DNA from 4 places in the Streptomyces sp. NBC_00846 genome. Region 1 is predicted to be linked to each of the others. Evidence: riboswitches for the same ligand, from Rfam matches in the RefSeq annotation. Region 1 holds a riboswitch; each other region holds the start of a gene.
What was found. Region 1 has a riboswitch for cyclic di-AMP ahead of OG936_RS03115 (C40 family peptidase). Riboswitches for the same ligand answer to the same signal wherever they lie in the genome.

Region 1 (2,194 bases):
CAAGAAGCCAGTGTCACTCTGCCGAGCGAGCCGGTCTCGGTCGCGGCGGCCCGGAGATATGTGGACCGGGTGCTCACCGAATGGGGACTGGCCACCGACACGGAGTTCGCCGACGGCATCCGGCTCATCGTCTCGGAGCTCGCGACCAACGCCGTCCAGCACACCTTCGGACAGTCGCCCACTTTCACCGTGGACCTGAGACTGGAACGGGAGGAACAGCTGCAGCTGGGAGTGACGGACAGCCACCCGCGTCGGCCCCGGCGGCTGCCCGCCACCGTTCAGCAGGACAACGGACGCGGCATGGTGATCATCCGCTCCCTGGCCAAGGAGTGCGGAGGCCGGCTCACCGTCACCCCCACCGCCGACGGCGGCAAGAGGGTCTGGATCGCGCTCCCATGGAGCATCCCCGTACAGAACTGAGCGGCCACCCGATCCGCCCCGTTACCCGGACAGGCCGACGGCGGACGGGACGGATGGGCTGGTGGCTGCGCCGCCCGCGTGCCGCCCGCGCCGTAGAGGGCGGAGGTGGCGCGACGCTCACCGCGTGGGGGCTGGTCCTGGCGTCCGGCCCCCTGCTGCACGGAAGTCCTCAGCCGCACCGGGCTTGTCAGCGGCGCTGAGACCGCGTCAGCGGACCCGGCCGTAATAGACGTGTCTCGTCCAGATCCTCTCCAGCCGGACCACCGCACCGCTCCTCGGCGAGTGCCAGATCTTGCCGTGACCGGCGTAGATCCCCACGTGGTAGACGCTGTGACCGTAGTGGAAGAAGACCAGATCGCCGCGTTGCCTGTGTGAGGCCGGGATGTGGCGGGTCTTGTTGTACTGCTGCTGGGCCGTGCGGGGGAGCTTCTTGCCGGCCTTCTTGAACGAATAGGCCGTCAGTCCCGAGCAGTCGAAGAGGTTGGGGCCGGTGGCCCCCCACCTGTACGGCGATCCCTTCTTGGACGCGGCGACCTTGAGTGCCTTCATGGAGAGAGTCGCCGCCTGGGCCTCCGTCGCGGCGCCCGGGACGAGCATGGTGCCGCCGACGGCGGCCAGAGTCAGAACCGAGGCCGTACCGGCCCGGGCGAGCAGAGACGGGACATGAACCTGCGCAGTCATGCGCAACCCTTCGTCAGCCGCCTGTGAAGGATGACCTGTCGGGTTCGGGCTGGCGAAGTTGCCCGGCCGCGCTCGGCGGCTTCACCCCGAGGGCCGACCGGTGATCCGGTCGACCCGTTGTGCTCGGGTCCTCCACTCCTGCCGATCCACTTCTGTCGACCAGACATCCGGACGGCGGCAGGACTCGGCGTCCGCCCGGACCGCCCCGTCGCTGTGGCGGGGGCTTGTCGTCCCACGGATCTTGACTCACCGACTGCCGGATTTCCGAGAATAAGCGACGAATTGTGAGGCTCCTCACGGCTGACCCGTTCGGGTGGAGCCGACGATTCCGGGAACGCCGACGTTCATGCGGACCGGTCCCGTACCAGGGGCGGAATCATGGATTCCGCTCGTTGGCCACCGGGAGCGCGCAAGTGGAGAAATATCTCGCGAGAAGGACTTTCTACGCCGAAAGAGCTAGGAATTTCGATGTGACCACCGGGCGTGTCGCGAAGGGGAGTTGGGTGCCTCCGGCCGGGGGCGGGTTGCGGGGGAGCCCGGCTGGTCCCGGCCGGCCTGGCGGAAAATCGGTTGATCAACTCGTCGGATCGGGGGGTACGGTGACGCGTCCGGCCCGCCGTTCCCCGTCCAGCACCCGTAGCGCCCGGGCCAGGGTGGCGGCGTGGATCCGTGCTTCGCCGCGCTCGTGCATCAACGTGAGGGCGTCCCGCAGCGCGGCCGCCCGTGAGGCCAGTGCCTGTGCGGCCCGCAGTGCGGAGTAGGTGTCGTCGCCGCGGGCCGGGTTGATCCGGCCCAGTTGGTCGAGGACTTCGAGATAGCGGTCGATGAACTCGCCCTCGGCGCGTGTCAGTGCGGGCAGTGGTGGCAACTCCGTTGCTCGCATCGGGCGTTCACCGCGCGCCGTGCGGCGGGAGCGACGACTTCCGGTTCTCCATGACGTGGTCCACCAGGCCGTATGCCTTGGCGCCGGGGGCGTCGAGGATGAGATCGCGCTCGATGTCGGCGGCGATCTGCTCGGCGCCGCGGCCGGTATGGCGGGCCAGCAGCGTGGTGAGCATCTCGTGGACCCGTTCCAACTCCTGCGCCTCGATCT
Region 2 (2,194 bases), 4.0 Mb from region 1:
TCGGGGAACGCCTGGAGCAGGTGGACCGTCGTCATGATGATGTCATCGAAGTCCAGCGCGTTGGCCTCGCGCAGCCGGGACTGGTACATCGCGTAGGCCTGCGCGAGGGTCTTCTCGAACCCGTCGGCGGCCTGACCGGCGAAGGTCTCCTCGTCGATCAGCTCGTTCTTCAGGTTGGAGACCTTGGCCGTGAACGACTTCGGCGGGAAGCGCTTCGGGTCGAGGTCGAGATCGCGGCAGACCAGGGCCATCAGCCGCTTGGAGTCGGCGGCGTCGTAGATCGAGAACGATGACGTGAAGCCGAGCTTCTTCGACTCGCGGCGCAGGATGCGTACGCACGCGCTGTGGAAGGTCATGACCCACATGGCGTTGGCGCGCGGTCCGACGAGCTGCTCGACGCGCTCCTTCATCTCGCCCGCGGCCTTGTTGGTGAAGGTGATCGCCAGGATCTGGCCGGGGTGCACCCCGCGCTCGGCGAGGAGGTGGGCGATCCGGTGGGTCAGCACCCGCGTCTTGCCGGAGCCCGCCCCGGCGACGATGAGCAGCGGGGAGCCCGCATGGACCACGGCGGCGCGCTGCTCGGTGTTCAGCCCGTCGAGGAGCGCCGCGGGGTCGATGACGGGGCGGTGCGCGCCGTCGCGGTAGTACGCCTCCCTGGGCGGCGGGGGCCCGTCGAATACGCCCGCGAAGAGGTCCTCCGGCACCGCTTCGGGTGCGGAGTCCTCGGGGGGCGGCGGGGGCTCTTCCTCCGAGTGCTGGAGGCCGGCCAGGAAGCTGTCGTCAAAGAGGCTGCTCATCGCTTGTCGAGTCTAGGCCGCCGCACCGACACACGACGGCCGCATGCCGAACCGGACCCGGACCGCAGGACCGGCCCCACCCCCTGCCGGGCACGCAAAGAGAGCGGACACCCACTCGCGGTGAGGAATTCCGGGCCCCCTGTCCGCGCCCGCCGCCCCACTTCGCCGAGGTCACGAAGATGTATCGGGCATATCGAACATCAACCTTCACAGCAGCACCACGGGTTGGCTAGCGTGCTCGTCCGGGCGGCCCGTACCCCCAGAGGCGAACCACGCCGAGCGGGCGCCCACGCCGAATCCGGGCTGCCCTCAAGGGAGTTCGGAACCGGGGACCCACACGCATGTACCGGGGTGAATCGGTCCTTGTCCCCCACGCGGACCGTAGGGCAGCCTTCCGTTCCGCCCGAACCCGACAGCTAACCCGGTAGGCGGTCCACGGAAGGAGATGCCGGCCTTGGCATCGCATCGCAAGCCGCGCACCCGGGTGCGCACCACCACACCGGCCGTCGGGCTCACGACGGCGGCACTGGCGTCCGTGACCCTGCTCTCCACGCAGAGCGCGATGGCCGCCCCCGCTCCGAAAGCCGGCATCGAGGACGTCCAGAAGCAGGTCGACGACCTCTACCGGCAGGCGGGCACCGCGACCCAGCAGTACAACCAGGCGAAGGAGGCCGCCACCGCCCAGCGCACCAAGGTCGACGCCCTGCTGAACGATGTCGCCAAGCGCGCCGACCAGCTCAACGAGGCCCGCAGGACGCTCGGCACGTACGCGGCCGCGCAGTACCGCAGCGGCACCATCGCACCGAGCGCCACCTTCTTCCTGGCCGACGACCCGCAGTCGTATTTCGACCAGAACCAGCTGATGAACCGGATGACCAGCCGGCAGCAGAAGGCGATCACGGACTTCCGTACGCAGCAGACCAGGGCGGCGAAGAAGCGTGCCGAGGCGGTGCAGAGCCTGGAGACGCTGACCACGACGCAGACCACGCTGCGCACCAGCAAGCAGGACGTCCAGAAGAAGCTGGGCGAGGCGCGCGCGTTGCTGTCGAAGCTGACCGCCGAGGAGAAGGCGCGGCTCGCGGAGCTGGAGCGGAAGAAGGAGGCGGAGGCCCGGCGCAAGGCGGAAGAACTGGCCAAGCAGCAGGCCGCCGCCAAGGCGGAGGCGGACCGCAAGGCCGCGGAGGCCGCGAAGGCCGCGGATTCCGGCAGCGGTACGGGCACGGGCAGCGGTACGGGCACGGGCACCGGTACGGGCACGGGCAGCGGTACGGGCACGGGCACCGGTACGGACAGCAGCGCCACCACCAAGGCGGAGAAGGTCCTCGCCTTCGCCCGCGCCCAGATCGGCAAGCCGTACGTCTGGGGCGCGACGGGCCCGTCCTCGTACGACTGCTCCG
Region 3 (2,194 bases), 6.2 Mb from region 1:
ACGACCTGGTTGCCGTACGCGCCACCCCAGCCGGCGGCGACGACGGTGCCGGAGGTGATGGACTTCACGCTGGTGCCGGTGAAGACGGGGAAGTCGATCCCGGTGTGGCTGCCGCTGGACCAGTTGGAGCCGGAGGCGCGGTAGCCGGTGGTGTGGTTGCCGGGGACCGGATGAGCGTAGCCGGAGCTATTGCTCTGAGCGGCCGGGGCGGAGGTCTTGGACTCCGCCACGGTCGACACCTTGGCCGGGGCGGACTTGGCCGGGGCGGACTTCTTCGCGATCGAGGGAATCTCGGGGGCCTTCGACGGGAGGGCCGCGCCCGTACCGGCGCCGGCGGGCGCGGAGTCACCCGAGGCCTTGCCGCCGAGGGTCAGCTTCACGCCCGGGAGGATCAGGCTGGGGTCGTCGCCGACGACCTCGCGGTTGTCCTGGTACAGCTTCTGCCAGCCACCCTCGATCTTGTGCTCGGCGGCGATCTTCGACAGCCAGTCGCCGGAGACGACGGAGTACGTCGTGGTGGCGGCCTGCTTCTGCGCGACCGGCTTGGCCGGAGCGGCGTGCGTGGTGGCGGCGGAGACCGACTGCGGGGCGGCGGCCGGGGCCGCGTTGGCACCGGTGGCGCCGAGCAGCGGCAGCGCGATGACGGCGCCACCGGCGCCTGCGGCGGCGACGCCACGGGCGATGGTGCGGGTCTTCGTACGACGGTTCTTACCCGATATGGGCATGAAGTGCTTCCTCTCCGGCGCCTACGAGGTGAGCTGTCGGGTTCGGGCTGGAGATGCCCGGCCGCGCTGAGCGCGACTTCACCCCGAGCCGGCCGGATTTCTCCGATCGGCGGCCTACCTGGTTCCCCCGCTCCTGCCACACGATGAGTGGATGCGAATTCCGGGCGGCGGCAGGATTAGGCGGTCCGTCCGGATTGACGGCGACCGTAAGCGAGTCGGGACGGCGAGAACAAGCCACGGGTTCCGTACCGGAATCCCCGCCAGGAATTCAGTACGGAATTCCCGTCACACTCCGTGGATTAAGGATCTTGGCTTTCCGCGCCGCGCACGGAATGCCCGACCGCCCCGCCGGTACGCACCGTCACGGATATGATCCCGCTCACGAACGGGCGACCATCTGCCTTACATAAGGGGCAAGTTATTCCAAATCGCACCATTCCGGACTTGTCACGCTCATCGTTCGCGTCGGAGCCTCAGCACCCCTGCGTCGAGGTCCCCCCGAAGCCCGGTGTGCAGCCCCTGATGAAGCAGTACCGAACCGTGGTGCACCGCCCCCGTATCCAGGCAGGCGTACGTCGCCGCGGGGTCGAGTCCGCGCAGCCGCAGGGCCGGGGGCCGCTCCCCGTACCGCTGCGCCTCCAGCCACATCAGGACCACGGCCTCGTCCCCGTGGACGTACTGGACCGCGCTGAGCCCGCCGCGCGGGGCGCGCAGCCGGTACAGCGAGCCCTGCTGCACCACCGGCCGGATCTCCTTGTAGAGATCCACCCAGGTCCGCGCCTCGGCCAGTTCCTCCTCGCTCCACTCGGTGAGGTCACCACCGACCCCGAGCACACCGGCCATCGCGCTCACGAATCGGAAGCGCAGTGAGCTGACCCTGCCGTTGAGCTGGACGTTGGGGCTGTCGGTGACCCAGGCGGCCATCACCCGGGCCGGATGGATCTGGCCGAAGCCCTCCTGGATGGCGAGGCGGTCGAGCGGGTCGGTGGTGTCCGAGGTCCACACCTGATCCGTACGGGACAGAATCCCCAGATCGATCCGGCCGCCGCCGCCCGAGCAGGACTCGAAGGCGACCGAGGGGTGCGCGGCCCGGAGCCGGTCGATCAGCGCGTACAGGGCGTCGACATGCTCGGTCCAGAGCTTCTGCGGATACTCCTCGCCCGGCCAGCCCGCGTCGGTGAAGGAGCGGTTGAAGTCCCATTTCACATAGTCGATGCGCGCACTGGAGAGCAGTGCGTCCAGCTGTTCCCAGAGATATTCCCGCACATCGGCGCGGGCCAGATTGAGCACCAGTTGATTACGGAACTCGGTCCGTGTCCGCCCGGGGAAGTGCTGTACCCAGTCGGGGTGCGCACGATAGAGATCACTGTCGGCATTGACCATTTCCGGCTCGACCCAGATACCGAATTGCATGCCGAGACCGTGCACTTCGTCGGCGAGCGGCCCCAGCCCGCCGGGAAAGCGGTCCG
Region 4 (2,194 bases), 2.2 Mb from region 1:
CTGGAAGGCGTACGGCGGCGATTCGTACGCCGCGCGCGCCGACCTCGCCAGCCGCGCGCAGCAGATAGCCGTGGCCGAGAAGGTCCTGGAGGACCGTGGCCCGCGGGCCTGGCCCAGCTGTGCGGTCATCTCCGGCCTTGCGGAGGACGGGACGCTGCCGGGCGTCGATCCGGGGATCGCGCCCGCCCCCGAGCCGGCGCAGAGCACGGAGCCGGCTGACGGCACGTCGGACGCCACACCGTCGAACGGCAACGGCAAGGGCGCTACGAACGGCAAGGGCGCCACGCACGGCAAGGGCGGCTCGAAGGGCTCGGGCGGTGCCGGTGGGTCGACGGACAAGGCCAAGTCCTCCGCGCGGCCCTCGACCACCGAGTCGGCCGCCCCGTCCTCCGACGCGCCCGAAGTGCACGATGTGCGTGATTCATCCGATTCCCTCAGCCGTACGGGTGGCAAGCACCGTGGCGCACCGGCCGCCGAGGCGAGCCGGGGTGCGGACGGCGGGCTGGGCCGCGAGTCGGGCCGCCATGCCTCACGTGGCGACGGTGACGCACGCGACGCGGGCGCCTCGGCCGCCGACGGCACGTACACCGTCCGCCCCGGCGACAATCTCTGGGCGATTGCTGACGCACAGAAGGTTCCTGGTGGCTGGCCCGCGCTCTATGAGGCCAACAAGAGTGCCGTCGGCTCCGACCCGGACCTCATTCTCCCTGGCCAGAGTCTCGATCTCGGCGTGAAGGCCGAATGAGGGCGGTCTGAAAATCGACTAAAAGAGACCCAAAAATCGGGGCAGTTCAGAGGCCTATGTCCGCTTATGCGTAAGTGAGACATGGGTCTCTTTGCGTCAACTGGCGTGTCGCGCCCGGGGACTCCGGCTGTATCGCCTCCCACCTGCGAAAACGATGGTTCCTCACATGCAAGTAAGGGCTGATTGTCCGATGTGTCCATCTTTGAAAGTGGGGGTTGCCTATGTTTACGGTCGGAACCGCTCGCACCGCGGGCCCCGTCGACCGTCACGCCGAATCCTGCCGTCGGTCGAAGGGAACAGACGCGTAAAGCGCCGTAGGCAGGAGCGGGGGACCCAGGTAAGCGCCGGGCCCGATCGTCGAAAGACGCATCAGGACCGGCTTGGGGTGAAGTCGCGCGCTAGGACGTGCGGCCGGGCAACTCACTTGGCCCGAACCCGACAGCTCACCTCGTAGGCGTCGGTGAGGAGAAGTTCCATGCTGTTTTCCAGCAAGGGCAAGCACCGCCGCCCGTCCAAGGCCGTCCGTGTCGCCACGCTCGCCGGTGTCGCCGGTGCTGCCGTCGCCGTTCCGCTGATGGGCGCGACCGGCGCCTCCGCCGCCTCCGTCGCCACCTGGGACGCCGTTGCCCGGTGCGAGTCGGGTGGCAACTGGTCCATCAACACGGGTAACGGCTACTACGGCGGTCTGCAGTTCTCGCAGTCCAGCTGGGCCGCCGCCGGCGGTACGCAGTACGCCCCCCGTGCCGACCTGGCCACCAAGGCCCAGCAGATCGCCACCGCCGAGAAGCTCCTCGCCATGCAGGGCCCGGGCGCCTGGGGCTGTGCCGGTGCCGGCAATCTGACCAACGACGGTGTCAACCCGGGTGTCGACACCGGCTCCTCCTCGAACTCCGGCGCCACCAAGCAGCAGAGCGCCCCGGCCGCGCCGAAGCAGCAGTCCCAGCCGGTGCAGCAGGCGCAGCCGAAGAAGGCCGAGCGCGCCGAGGCCCCCGCCGCCGACCGCTCGGACCGCTCCGCCGCCCCGCAGGCCGAGTCGAAGAAGACCGTCACCACCCCGACCGGCCAGAAGGTCAAGAAGGGTGACGGCGAGTACAAGGTCGTCTCCGGCGACTCCCTGAGCAAGATCGCCGCCGACCACAAGGTCGAGGGCGGCTGGCAGCGGCTGTTCGAGATGAACAAGGACATCGTCAAGGACGCGGACCTGATCTACCCGGGTCAGCAGCTGCACCTGACCAAGTAGTCCAGGGCCTCTCCTCCCCGAGCACCCCGGCCCGGCGCGCATCCCCCCGTATGCGCCGGGCCGGGGTTTCCTGTGTCGCATGCCACCCCGGCCGGCACCCCCGCGCGCCACCCCTACGTGGCGCTTCCGCTCTGTGTGATCGTTCAACTGTTGTAGTTGCTGACCAGTAAAATTCTGACGGTTTGTCCGGCGATGAGCGTCCTCGGGTC

Region 2: linked by a shared signal. The riboswitch ahead of OG936_RS21535 (NlpC/P60 family protein) and the one ahead of OG936_RS03115 (C40 family peptidase) in region 1 are both predicted to bind cyclic di-AMP.
Region 3: linked by a shared signal. The riboswitch ahead of OG936_RS31735 (peptidoglycan DD-metalloendopeptidase family protein) and the one ahead of OG936_RS03115 (C40 family peptidase) in region 1 are both predicted to bind cyclic di-AMP.
Region 4: linked by a shared signal. The riboswitch ahead of OG936_RS13185 (transglycosylase family protein) and the one ahead of OG936_RS03115 (C40 family peptidase) in region 1 are both predicted to bind cyclic di-AMP.

Annotation. Positions count from the first base shown of each region.
Region 1 covers NZ_CP108846.1:676,715-678,908, reverse strand. The annotation lists gene OG936_RS03120 (ATP-binding protein) at 1-420, shown strand, start outside; gene OG936_RS03115 (C40 family peptidase) at 628-1,101, opposite strand; cyclic di-AMP (ydaO/yuaA leader) riboswitch at 1,105-1,288, opposite strand; gene OG936_RS03110 (hypothetical protein) at 1,676-1,984, opposite strand; gene OG936_RS03105 (ATP-dependent Clp protease proteolytic subunit) at 1,992-2,194, opposite strand, start outside.
Region 2 covers NZ_CP108846.1:4,640,880-4,643,073, reverse strand. The annotation lists gene pcrA (DNA helicase PcrA) at 1-797, opposite strand, end outside; cyclic di-AMP (ydaO/yuaA leader) riboswitch at 1,078-1,244, shown strand; gene OG936_RS21535 (NlpC/P60 family protein) at 1,243-2,194, shown strand, end outside.
Region 3 covers NZ_CP108846.1:6,918,845-6,921,038, reverse strand. The annotation lists gene OG936_RS31735 (peptidoglycan DD-metalloendopeptidase family protein) at 1-725, opposite strand, end outside; cyclic di-AMP (ydaO/yuaA leader) riboswitch at 731-885, opposite strand; gene OG936_RS31730 (alpha-galactosidase) at 1,179-2,194, opposite strand, start outside.
Region 4 covers NZ_CP108846.1:2,872,885-2,875,078, reverse strand. The annotation lists gene OG936_RS13190 (transglycosylase family protein) at 1-745, shown strand, start outside; cyclic di-AMP (ydaO/yuaA leader) riboswitch at 1,046-1,217, shown strand; gene OG936_RS13185 (transglycosylase family protein) at 1,221-1,985, shown strand.